Linked DNA regions of Cohaesibacter sp. ES.047. The main gene of each other region encodes a partner of the protein of the gene in region 2 in a complex. Links are inferred from orthologs where the notes say so. Each region holds a gene or a part of one and is shown on either strand. Other genes may lie near its edges.

Region 1 (3,329 bases), 1.4 Mb from region 2 along the record:
TGATCCGGCCTATCAGTCAGATTATGCGCATGGAACCTATGCGGACCCGGCGGTGGCGCAGGCGGCCATGGAAGGGTCTCCCTATGTCCATGATGATGAGTATTCCGCTGCCGATGTCGAAGCCGCCGCTGCGGCTTCTGCTGCCGCTGCCCAGAGACGCGAGAAAAGCCGCAAGAAGCTGGTGCCCATCGTGGCTGCGGTCGCGGTTGTTCTTCTCGGTGGTGTCGCTGCTTGGAGTTTCTTTGGTGGTGACAATGGCAGCACCGAAACGCCAGTGATCACTGCGGATACCGATCCTGTCAAGGAAGCCCCTGAGGATCCGGGCGGCAAGGTCGTGCCGCATCAGAACAAGACCGTTTACAACCGGATCGATGGAACCGAGACCGACGAAGCGCCGAGCAGCATGATGCCGGCGACGGAAACGCCGATGGCGATTGATAACAATGGTCAATCTCCAAGGGTCATCGACATGTCTTCGGGCAAGTCGAATAACCCAGCCGATCCGGGATCGATCGCTCCCAAGGAAGTTCGTACGGTCATCGTTCGTCCTGATGGAACGATCGTGCCGCAGAGCAACCAGTCCGGGACTGCACAGACTAATCCCCTGCTGCAGGCGACCCCGTCCGAGTCTGCTTTGCAGCAAACCCTCAATTCTGACGTGAATGGTGCGAACAATCAGCCTGATCTGACAACCGCGCCCGCGACGGCTCCGTTGCCGCGGTCCAAACCGGCTGAACTCGTTGCCTTGCAAGAGGCCGCTCAAAGCACGCAGCAGGCTGTTCAGAATACGGTTGCACCACAGACAAATCAGAACGCTCAGACCAATTCTGGTCCGCTTGTGCTGTCTCCGGGCAATACGCCGACGCTGCAGGCGCCGACGCCACAGGTGCCGATCAACAATGTGGCCAATGGGCAATATACGGTTCAGGTTACATCCCAGCGCTCGCGAGACCAGGCAAGGGCAAGCTATGCCAGCATTCAGGCACAGCTTCCAAGCGTTCTCTCTGGCTATCAGCCTGATATCAAGGAGGCTGATCTGGGTGAACGTGGGACCTACTACCGCGTTCGTGTCGGTTCGTTTGCGGACCGGGCCAGCGCGACGAGCTTCTGTAGTTCGATCAAGGCTGCCGGCGGCGACTGTCTGGTTGCCCGCAAGTAGGCCTCGCTCAGTTGATGCACTTAAAACCCGGCTTTTCAGCCGGGTTTTTTGTTTGCCTGCTTGGATCATGGAGCGTTTGGCGCTAGGCTCCTGCGACAAGCCATGCGCACCTTTGGTGCGTGCGAATGAGTCGCTCTCTGCTGATCTGGATGGATGATGTCAGACACGGACGATCCCAGCACCGATTCCCCCAAGGACAAGGCTTCAAAGGTCGTTGAGGTCGAGGTCGTGCCGGGTTCCTTGTCAAAAGAGGATCTTGCGCAGCCTGACAGCTGGACTCATATGCAAGGCATTGATCTGGTTCCCAAGGCCGGGATTGGCGAGCCGACGCTGATCGTTGACGTCGAAGGCTTCGAGGGGCCTTTGGATTTTCTGTTGGCGCTTGCTCGGCAGCAGAAGCTCGACCTGACCAAGATTTCCATGGTGGCACTCGCGGATCAGTATCTTGCCTTCATTGAAAAAGCGCAGGCTTTAAGGCTCGAATTGGCTGCGGACTATCTGGTGATGGCAGCCTGGCTTGCCTACTTGAAGTCGCGCCTTCTCATACCGGATATGGAAGACGAGGATGAGCCCAGTGGTGAGGAACTCGCGGCGCTGCTTGCCTTCCGGCTGCGAAAGCTAGAGGCAATGCGCGAGGCTTCAGCCAAGCTGATGCAGCGAGAGCAATGCGGCAAGGATTTCTTCCTGCGCGGGGCACCAGAAGACATGTCACTCAATCGCAAGCCGCATTTTGAAGCAACGCTTTATGATCTTCTGACCTCTTATGCCGGGCTGCGGCAACGGCAATCGGTGTCGCTCGTTCATGTCCGCAAACGTGAGGTCTGGTCCTTGCAGGAGGCGCGGGATGTGCTGGTCCGTCTGGTGGGGGGATTGGCCGACTGGACGCCGATTGATGAGATCTTGCGCAGCTATCTTAAGCTGCGTGATGTGCGTGTCACCGCAACAGCGAGCAGCTTTGCCGCTGCGCTGGAGCTGGTGCGAGAAGGGCAGTTGGAATTGCGGCAGACGGATGCATTTGGCCCGATTTATATGCGCGGTAAGCAACGGGGAGAGGGATGAGCAAGGACGAAACCGAGGCGCTGGAAATCGGCGATGACGACGAGCTTATCGCTCTGGCCAGTGAAGCCCGCCTGCAGCTTAAACGCATGTTGGAGGCCCTTCTCTTCGCCAGTGCCGAGCCGCTGAGCCTGTCTGAGATCAGCGCACGGATGCCCGATCACATTGATGTCGTGGCGCTGTTGGCGCAATTGCAGAAGGACTATGCCGACCGCGGGGTCAATCTCATCCAGATCGAAAACAAGTGGTTGTTTCGCACGGCCAAGGACTTGTCCTTTCTCATGCAGGCCGAAGCTCTGGAGCCGAAGAAACTGTCACGCGCGGCTCTGGAAACCCTTGCAATCATCGCCTATCACCAGCCGGTCACCCGCGCAGAAATGGAACAGATCCGCGGCGTGTCGACGGTGCGCGGAACGCTGGACGTGTTGCTTCAGACCGAATGGGTGCGTGTGCGCGGACGTAGGAGGGTTCCCGGACGTCCCGTCACCTATGGTACGAGCGATCAGTTTCTTGTTCATTTCGATCTCGAATCGATCAAGGATTTGCCGGGTATTGAGGAGTTGAAGGGCGCGGGAATGCTGGATTCTGCCCTGCCTCCGGCCTTCTCCATGCCTGAGCCGGATGACAATGAGGATCTCGCGCCTGATGAAGACCCGATTGAGGATCTTGAGGCGCTTGAGGCCGTCGCGCTTGAAGATGAGAAACCATAGCGGTTGTTTACGCTCCCACCCAAAAGACGAAAGTTTCCATTGAGTTTGTCAGCGAGGACAGGATAAGAGTTGCCTTTAGAAGACAGTGAAGGGATTGGAATGGGCGTGCAAGAAGGACCGATGGATTGGGGTTCCAGATGGGGCAACCGAGGGACCGCGGCAGCGTCGATTGCTGCTGGACTGCGTTTCGATTCGATCTCCCGAAGCTTTGATGAAAAAGAGGTTCTTAGCGATATTGCCTTTTCTATCGAGCCGGGAGAAGTGGTTTCCCTGCTTGGTCAATCCGGGTCCGGCAAGACGACGCTGTTACGCATTGCTGCGGGCATTGAACGCCAAAGCCGCGGCTCGGTTCTGATCAACAATCGTGAGGTTGCCGCAGACGGCGTGTTTGTTCCGCCTGAAAA
Region 2 (8,465 bases):
AAGGCCTTTCAAGGCGAATGATGCCATGCTGGCCGGGCTTCAGATAGTCGACAATCCGGGATTTTGCAGATGGTCTTGCGCGCATATTGAGCGCGTCCCAATTGGCAACATTGACCACGTAAAGACATCCCGGTCCCGATGTGGCCTGTGCCTCCAACGTGCCCTGCCAGCCGGTCCACGCGATGGCAAATAAATACATCAAGAGGCGCTGCCGTGCGGACTTTGGACTTTTCTTGAAAGACATAATTGGCTCTCCCCCTTCGATTGATCCGGAAAATGCTTGATACATGAAACAGCCCGGTTGCGTCTCATGATACCACACCTTTCATCTCCAAGCTCCGGATTTGAAGATGGCTCGCGGATTGGCAGGCTCGGGCTTGTCTTTCGACCAAGCGCCCATTAAATTGTGCGATAACTAAAACAGGATTTGCCAATGTCATCCCGGAATAAAAACAGCGCTGAAATGAAGCACCCCTTGCCTCTGGATGAACAGCTCTGCTTCACACTCTATTCTGCGTCGCTCGCCATGACTCAGCTCTACAAGCCACTGCTGGATCCGATTGGCCTGACCTATCCGCAGTATCTTGTGATGCTCATCCTGTGGGAGAAGGATGGCCTGACACTCAAGCAGATCGGCGCCAGACTGGGCCAGAAATCGGGGGCGTTGACGCCTGTGCTCAAGCGTCTGCAAGAGGATGACCTGATAACGCGTGAAAAGAGCAAGAGTGATGAACGCGCGCTCGATATCCATCTCACGGCAAAAGGGCATGCGCTGAGTGAAAAGGCCGCTGGAATTGGACCGTGCGTGCTGGACGCCAGCGCGATGGCGGTTGACGATCTCATCCATTTGCGTGAGACACTGGCCCGCCTGCGCGGCAATCTACTGGATGCTCACATTTAGGTGATGCCATGAAAAGCAATTGCAAGGACCGGTTGACAGATCGGAGCAGCGTCACTATCTCTTTAATATAATAGTTATCGCAATAACAAAATATCTGGTGACGTTTTCCGGTGATTGTTAAGCCACCCAACTGAAGGAGTTATCTCATGGAGATCATGTACAAGACCAGCGCAACAGCGACCGGTGGCCGTGAAGGCACCGCAAAATCCGTTGATGGCAAGCTCGAAGCTGTTCTGAGCACTCCCAAGGAACTGGGCGGCGACAACGGCCCGGGCACCAATCCCGAGCAGTTGTTTGCAGCAGGCTATGCCGCATGCTTCCTCAGTGCCCTGAAACTGGTCGCAAGCCAGGCGAAGGTGAAACTGGATGACAGCGCGAGCGTAACGGCCAGCGTTGGCATTGGCCCCAATCCAGCAGACGGCGGTGCCGGGTTCGCAATCGATGTAGATCTCGAAGTCCAAGCCCCGGGTGTTGATGAGGCAGAGCTCAAAGGCCTCGTTGAGAAAGCCCATGAGGTCTGTCCCTATTCCAACGCAACACGCGGCAACGTCCGTGTTGGGCTCAGCGTTAGTTAAGAAAAACAGTCCCCTAACAAACTCGAAGGGTGATTTCTATCTCGGAGATCGCCCTTTTCCTTATCGCAAGTCCAATCATAGGTTCGAAAAATCAAACATTACAAATCCGCAAGGTGAATATCTCAGTCAGGATCTTGCCCTTTATTCGCCAAAATGTGATTGAAGTGTCAGCAAACAAAGAGGACGAAGAGGGCCAATCTCGCTATGATGCGCCCAAGTTCACCGAGCGTAAAAGACAACGATGACAAGGAACAGAACATGGCCATCACGCGTAGAGATCTTTTGGCGACCGGCAGCCGACTAACGCTAGGGCTCGCAGCCTTCGCCAGCCTGCCTGCGCTGTCAACCGCACCAGCCCTTGCTGAGAGCTTTGATCAGGACAAGCTCCTTGAAAAGGGCAATCTGGAAGACGTCGTTCTCGGTCAGGACGATGCACCGATCACCGTTATCGAGTATTTCTCTTTGACGTGCGGTCATTGCGCCAATTTTCATGCGACCACCTTCAAGCATGTCGATGAGAAATATATCAAGACAGGCAAGATCCGCTTCATCCTGCGCGAGTTCCCGTTGGATCCACTTGCTGCAGCCGGGGCCATGCTCGCCCGTTGCGCACCCAGTGGCAATCCCGAGCCGATGATCAGCTTGTTGCTGGATACCCAGCGCACCTGGGCCTTTTCGGACGATCCTGTAAAGCAGCTGGAAATCATGTCGAAACAGGCAGGTTTTACACAGGAGAGCTTCAAGGCATGTCTCACCAACCAAAAACTGCTGGACGATATCACGGCAGTGCGGGAACGTGGACATGAGGAATTCAAGGTTGATTCCACGCCGACTTTCTTTGTGAACGGCGAAAAACATGTCGGAGCCATGTCGGTTGAGGAGTTCGACAAAATTTTGGAACCACTGCTCTAATCGAATTGGTCGGTTCCGCATCGACCAAGTTCTCAAGGCGTGTCAAATGGTCCGGTCAGGGTCGTTGGCACGCCTTTTGTCGTTGGTGCCCTGCCGCCTGATTGCAGCCACGCCCTCTTCCGGGAGAGGTGTCTGATGATTTTCACGAAGCTGCGGCTGCTTGGGTTCAAATCCTTTGTCGAGCCGATGGATTTCATCATTCATCCGGGTTTGACCGGTGTGGTCGGGCCCAATGGGTGCGGCAAGTCCAATCTTGTCGAGGCTCTACGCTGGGTGATGGGCGAAAACAGCTATCGCAACATGCGTGCTTCGGGGATGGATGACGTGATCTTTGCCGGATCGACCCATCGACCGGCGCGCAATACCGCCGAAGTGACCGTCTTTCTGGACAACACGGCCCGCACCGCGCCTGCGGGCTTTAATGATGAGGATGCGATCGAGATTTCCCGCCGCATTGAGCGGGAGAGCGGCTCGGCCTACAAGATCAATGGCAAAGACGTACGTGCTCGTGATGTGCAGTTGCTCTTTGCGGATGCGTCGACGGGCGCGCGCTCACCCTCGCTGGTCGGGCAGGGGCGCATTGGCGAGATCATAAGCCAGAAGCCGACACAGCGCCGCGGCCTGCTCGAAGAGGCCGCTGGCATATCGGGGCTGCATTCGCGCCGCCACGAAGCAGAACTGCGTCTGAAGGCGGCAGAAGGCAATCTTGAGCGTCTTGAAGACATTATGGCGCAGATCGCGACCCAGCTTGAGGGTCTGAAGCGACAGGCCCGCCAGGCCAACCGCTATCGCAATCTTTCATCTGATATCCGTTCCACAGAGGCCACGCTCTATCATTTGCGCTGGCGCGATGTGATGAGCGATGAGGAAAAGGCGAAAGAGGAACTGCGCCGCGCCGATCTCGCTGTAGCAGAAGCAACAACGCAGCAATCAGCCGCCGCGCGTGAAGAAGCCGTCGCAAAACATCAATTGCCGGACTTGCGTAACAAACAGGCGGAAAAGGCCGCAGCCCTCCAGCGGCTGACGCTGGCCGCACGCGAACTGGACGGAGAAGAACAGCGCGTCAAGGAAAAGATGGTCGATCTCACGCGCCGCGTGGAGCAATTGAAGGAAGACCGCGCGCGCGAACAGCAGTTGGTCACCGAGAATGCCGACCTGTTGGCCGCTCTTGATGAGGAAAAGGCACAGCTGGTCACCGAGGAAGAAGCCACGGGCACAACCAGACTTGAGGCCGAGAAAGCGCTTGCCGATGCTGAAGCGGAGCTGCAAAAGGCCGAAAGCCATGCAAGCGACCTGACCGCTCGTCTGGCCGAGGCGGAAGGTACGGCCCGCCAGATGGCTCAGGCGACCGAAGCGGCCCGGGGGCGGGTTGCCCGTCTTGCAAGCCAGACGGCCCAAAGCCGCCGGGATCTGGACAAGGTGAGTGATGAGCTCGATCGTGACAGCGATCTCGATGTACGCCGTGCCGAGGTTGAGACAGCATCTGAAGAGCTTGAGGTTCTTGAAGCCGCGGCCGAAACCGCATCCATTGCCGTGGCCGAGATGCGCGAGGCCGAAACCGAGGCTCGCCGCGCCCGCGCCGATGCCGAGAGCGCTTTCAACCGCCTTGACACCGAAGCCCGCACCCTGGCCAGAATTGTCCAGTCCGGTGAAGACACCCGTTTTCCAACCTTGATGTCTCGCTTGAAGGTCGAGGCCGGTTATGAAACCGCATTGGCAGCCGCGCTCGGGGACGACCTTGATGCGGCTCTTGATGCCAATGCTGCCCGTCACTGGGACGAGCTACCGCCATTTGATGATGATCCCGATCTGCCGAATGATTTGCCTAGGCTCGCTGAGATGGTTGCCGGGCCGGATCGCGTCACGCGCCGCCTCAATCAAATTGGCATCGTTGCCGCCAGCGATGGCGCCGGCATGCAACCGCTCCTCAAGCCCGGTCAGCGTCTGGTTAGCCTTGCAGGAGATCTGTGGCGGTGGGATGGCCTTGTCATGAAAGCCGGTGCACCAACCTCGGCCGCTCAGCGCCTAGAGCAAAGAAACCGGCTGGAGGAACTGGAAGGGCGGCTTGAAGAAGCACAAGACCAATTGGAGATGGCGCGAAGGGCCTTTCAGGAAAAGCAGGATGCGGCTGCTGACAGCGCCAAGGCGGAACAGACCGCCCGCAACCGCTGGCGTGATGCCCAGAAACGCCTTTCACTCCTGAGAGATGCACTGTCCCGTGCAGAACGGGATGCCAATCAGTTGCTGGCCAGAAAAGCGACGCTCGAAGCGACGCTTGAGCGCCTTGTTGAGGATGAGGAAGAAGCCCGCGCGGTGCTGTATGAGGCGGAACAACAGCTGCAGGATTTACCGGACTTTGCGCATCTGCAACGCGAGCGAGATGAGGCGCGCCTCGTCCAGTCGGAAACCCGCAGTCTGGTTGCAGAAGCCCGCGCCAATGTTCAGGGACTGACCCGCGAGACCGACATGCGGCAGCGGCGCCTTGAGGCCATTGAACGGGAGCGGTCAAGCTGGGTGGCCCGCGCGCAAAATGCGGACGCCCAGATTGCCACGCTCGATGCACGCCTTCAGGAGACAGAAAAGGAAATCTCTGCTCTTGAGGATGCGCCAGACGATTTTGCGGCGCGGCGGCGGTCGCTTCTCTCCGGGATTGCCAAGGCAGAGGAAATCCAGAAAGAAGCCAGCGATGCTCTCGCCGAAGCCGAACGCGCGGCGATGGAAGCTGATGTTGCATCCAAGGTCGCCATGGAAGGGCTGAGCACGACAAGGGAAGCGCGTAGCCGCGCCGATGAACGCGTGAAGGGCATCGAAAGCCGCAAACAGGAACTGACGCGACAGATCGCCGAAGCGCTTGATTGCGCCCCTGCCGCGACGTTCGGGCTGGCTGGCCTCAAGCAAGGCGCTCCCTTGCCCGCGATGGCGGCAATCGAGAGCAAGCTTGAGCGCCTGCGCAACGAACGCGAGCGGCTCGGAGGCGTGAACTTGCGCGCCGATGAAGAGGCAACCGAAATCTCCGATCAACTGAGCACCATGGAAACCGAGCGCGATGATCTCATTGAGGCGATCAAGAAGCTCAGAAATGGGATTTTCAACCTCAACAAGGAAGCCCGTGCGCGCCTTCTTGCCTCGTTCGAAGTGGTCAACGAACACTTCAAGTCGCTGTTCTCCAAATTGTTTGGTGGCGGTCAGGCCGAATTGCAGCTCACCGAAGCGGATGACCCTTTGCAAGCCGGTCTCGATATTGTCGCACGACCGCCGGGCAAGAAGCCGCAAACCATGACACTGTTGTCTGGTGGCGAGCAGGCGCTGACGGCTATGTCGCTGATTTTTGCGGTTTTTTTGACAAATCCTGCGCCGATTTGCGTGCTTGATGAGGTCGACGCACCGCTCGACGATGCGAATGTGGAGCGTTTTTGCACCTTGCTGCTGGAAATGCGCCAGTTGACCGAAACCCGCTTTGTCACCATCACGCACAACCCGATCACCATGTCCCGCATGGATCGCCTGTTTGGTGTCACCATGGCAGAGCGCGGGATTTCGCAGTTGGTGTCTGTCAATCTGGAGGCGGCCGAGGAGTTGATCAGCGATGATGACGAGAAAGCAGCTCTCGCCACCGTGCCCCCCGGCCACCCTTCTGTCGACCGGGCCTGAGTGCCGCTATCGGCCACCTCAACATCTCTATTCTATCGTCTGGAGACTGCGCTCAGAAGTTGTCATGGTCTGAATTCTTGCCTAATCTATGGAAAACATCCAAACCCAAAGGTGCTTTCATGTCTCGGCCAGAGTCTCGCGATCTCAAATTGACGCTCTATATAGCCAACAAGAACTATTCTTCCTGGTCCTTTCGGCCGTGGATTGCGATGACGCAGAAGGGCATCCCTTTCACCGAGCATTTGCTGCAATTCGACGAGGCGACGGGGCACGCCCATTTCATCGAATTCTCTCCCACCAAGAAAGTGCCGGCCTTGCGAGTCGAGCAGGAAGGAGCTGAGACGGTCACCATCTGCGAATCCCTCGCGATTTTGGAAGTGGTGGCGGATCTGTTCCCCGAAGCATCGCTGTGGCCCGAAGACGTCATGGACCGGGCCAAGGCCAGAGCCTTTGCCGCTGAAATGCACGGCGGGTTCTTTGGTCTTCGTGGGTCGTGTCCGATGAACATGCGCAGAGAGATCAAGGCCCTTGACCTTGATCCCTACAGTGCAGGCGCTGTTGTCAAGAATGTGGAGCGAATCGAACAGATCTGGTCCGAATGTCTTGATCAATCGGGCGGTCCGTTTCTGTTTGGCGATTTCGGCGCCATCGATGCCATGTACGCGCCTGTCATCAATCGGTTCGAGAAATATGCATTGAGCGATAGCGACGTGTTCGGTCGCTATCGCAAGGCGATGAAAGCCCTGCCTGCCTGGCAGCAATGGGAGGAAGCCGCGCTCAAGGAGCCATGGATCGTGCAGGAAGATGAGGCCTGATCCTTGGTCGACGGCCGCGCTTTAGTGCTGAGCGTGGGTGAATCAGGCTTCAGTGTGGCTGCGCTTGGCTTCTCACGCGGGCAGGTAGATGCGTTTCCCGCCATTTACCAAGCGGTTTATGACGTCGATGGTGCCGTCAGTCAGGGGATAGGTTTTGACCTGATCAAGCGGCACCCACAATGCTTGTCGCGCATCATCGCCCGCTGACAGGATCGGCAGGGGAAGATCCAGAGCCGATGGGTGACCGACAAAGACCGCGATGACGAAATGACGGCTACAGCGTGCTTCTTCATCGTGGAGAATGACTTCAACCAGTTCTCCAACACCCTTGGGCGTGAAATCGAGACCTGTTTCTTCAAGAATCTCGCGCTGGATTGCCTCTTCAAGACTCTCGCCGGTCTCCACCGTGCCACCTGGCAGGCTCCATTCGCCCGCAAGGGGTGGATTGCCCCGTTCAATCAGAAGCACGTGATCTCCGGATCGTATAAGAGCACTTACGCCGAGAAACGGATGGTCGGGGTAGGAGCGTGACGTCGCCATGGAATAACCTTGTCTCAATCCAAGTCTATTTAAGGCTCTGGATGGATAAAAGACCAACGGCAGGTCACGACGAAAGCAGTCGGACCAGCATTAGTCAAAAAGGCGGTCGACTTCATCCTGAGCAGTCGGATGATCAATGGCAAGCATCCAGTCCGTGGTACCAGCACTTGCATTCACCAGCGCACTGGCTTTGTCGATCAATGGCCGGATCTCGGTCGAGGCTGAAAAGGCGAGGCTCTCATAAGACGCGCCTGAAAGATCGCCATTCAAATTCGAAATTCGCTCGATCAACCCGAAGACATTTTCATCGATTCTCCCGATCAGATCCTCAAAGAGTTTCTTCACCTCAGGTGAAACCTCGTCATAAAGCTCAATGGCGAGGGTCTTTTCCTTGAAGGTGGATTGCTCGAAATAGTCGGCATAGCTCATTGGCTGCCATGAAAACACGTCCTCGGCGCAATCCGGCATTGCTGGCAGCATCTCGATCAGCATGAGTACTTCATTGAAGTGATTCAGATAATCAGTTGCCAGTAGCGTGTCGGGATTGATGTTCGCAGCGCGTAAAGCCTGCGGATCCCTGAGAGTTTCAACTTCGCTCATGCCTGCCTTACCTACAGCGCGGTGTCCATGAAGAAATGGAATTGAGTCCAAGCTTAGAAGGCGTGGGTTTCCAAATGTTTGACGAAGTGAAGAGAAAATTACAAAAGTTGAGTCTCAGCGGCATCTGAAGACGATATGGATGAGACATCCTGTCGCGTCGTGGCTCTCAAATACAAAAGGCCCCGGAGAGAAACTCTCCGGGGCCTCGAAACCTGCGTTTCGTAATCTAAGCGATTAAGCCAAGATTAGAAAGTGCGAATGATTTTGAGGCGAGCGCGTACGTCGTCCCAGTCTTTCACGCCAGAAGCCGAAGAGTAGTCGGTTTTCTGGTAGCCAACAAGACCAATAACGTTCAGGTTATCAACTACTTCGTAATCAATCTGAGCTGCAACACCCCAGTGAGAGGTGTCGAAGTTAGTAACGGTCTTGTCGATCCACTTTTCGTAGCCACCGTCAAGAGCGAAGGTTACG

Evidence for each region. Proteins that work in one complex are often made in the same cells at the same time.
Region 1: the proteins of CPH65_RS13440 (region 2) and CPH65_RS19680 are in contact, whole or in part, in a crystal structure (PDB 3ZGX), measured with the Bacillus subtilis proteins. The link is inferred for Cohaesibacter sp. ES.047 from one-to-one orthologs.

The regions. Positions count from the first base shown.
Region 1 is NZ_LT907844.1:4,291,652-4,294,980, reverse strand. The notes cover bases 344-3,329. They hold CPH65_RS19680 (ScpA family protein), read left to right. Parts: upstream 344-1,441; coding sequence 1,442-2,218; downstream 2,219-3,329. Other genes in these bases: CPH65_RS19670 (ABC transporter ATP-binding protein), read left to right, coding at 3,046-3,329; scpB (SMC-Scp complex subunit ScpB), read left to right, coding at 2,215-2,925; CPH65_RS19685 (SPOR domain-containing protein), read left to right, coding at 344-1,159. Also shown: more of CPH65_RS19685, read left to right, coding at 1-343. UniProt on the Bacillus subtilis protein: Participates in chromosomal partition during cell division. May act via the formation of a condensin-like complex containing Smc and ScpB that pull DNA away from mid-cell into both cell halves.
Region 2 is NZ_LT907844.1:2,935,719-2,944,183, forward strand. The notes cover bases 2,139-6,239. They hold CPH65_RS13440 (chromosome segregation SMC family protein), read left to right. Parts: upstream 2,139-2,523; coding sequence 2,524-6,039; downstream 6,040-6,239. Other genes in these bases: CPH65_RS13435 (DsbA family protein), read left to right, coding at 2,139-2,388; CPH65_RS13445 (glutathione S-transferase), read left to right, coding at 6,159-6,239. Also shown: CPH65_RS13420 (SH3 domain-containing protein), read right to left, coding at 1-244; CPH65_RS13425 (MarR family winged helix-turn-helix transcriptional regulator), read left to right, coding at 434-901; CPH65_RS13430 (organic hydroperoxide resistance protein), read left to right, coding at 1,048-1,476; more of CPH65_RS13435, read left to right, coding at 1,735-2,138; more of CPH65_RS13445, read left to right, coding at 6,240-6,854; CPH65_RS13450 (NUDIX hydrolase), read right to left, coding at 6,927-7,394; CPH65_RS13455 (hypothetical protein), read right to left, coding at 7,485-7,994; CPH65_RS13460 (porin), read right to left, coding at 8,240-8,465. UniProt on the Bacillus subtilis protein: Required for chromosome condensation and partitioning.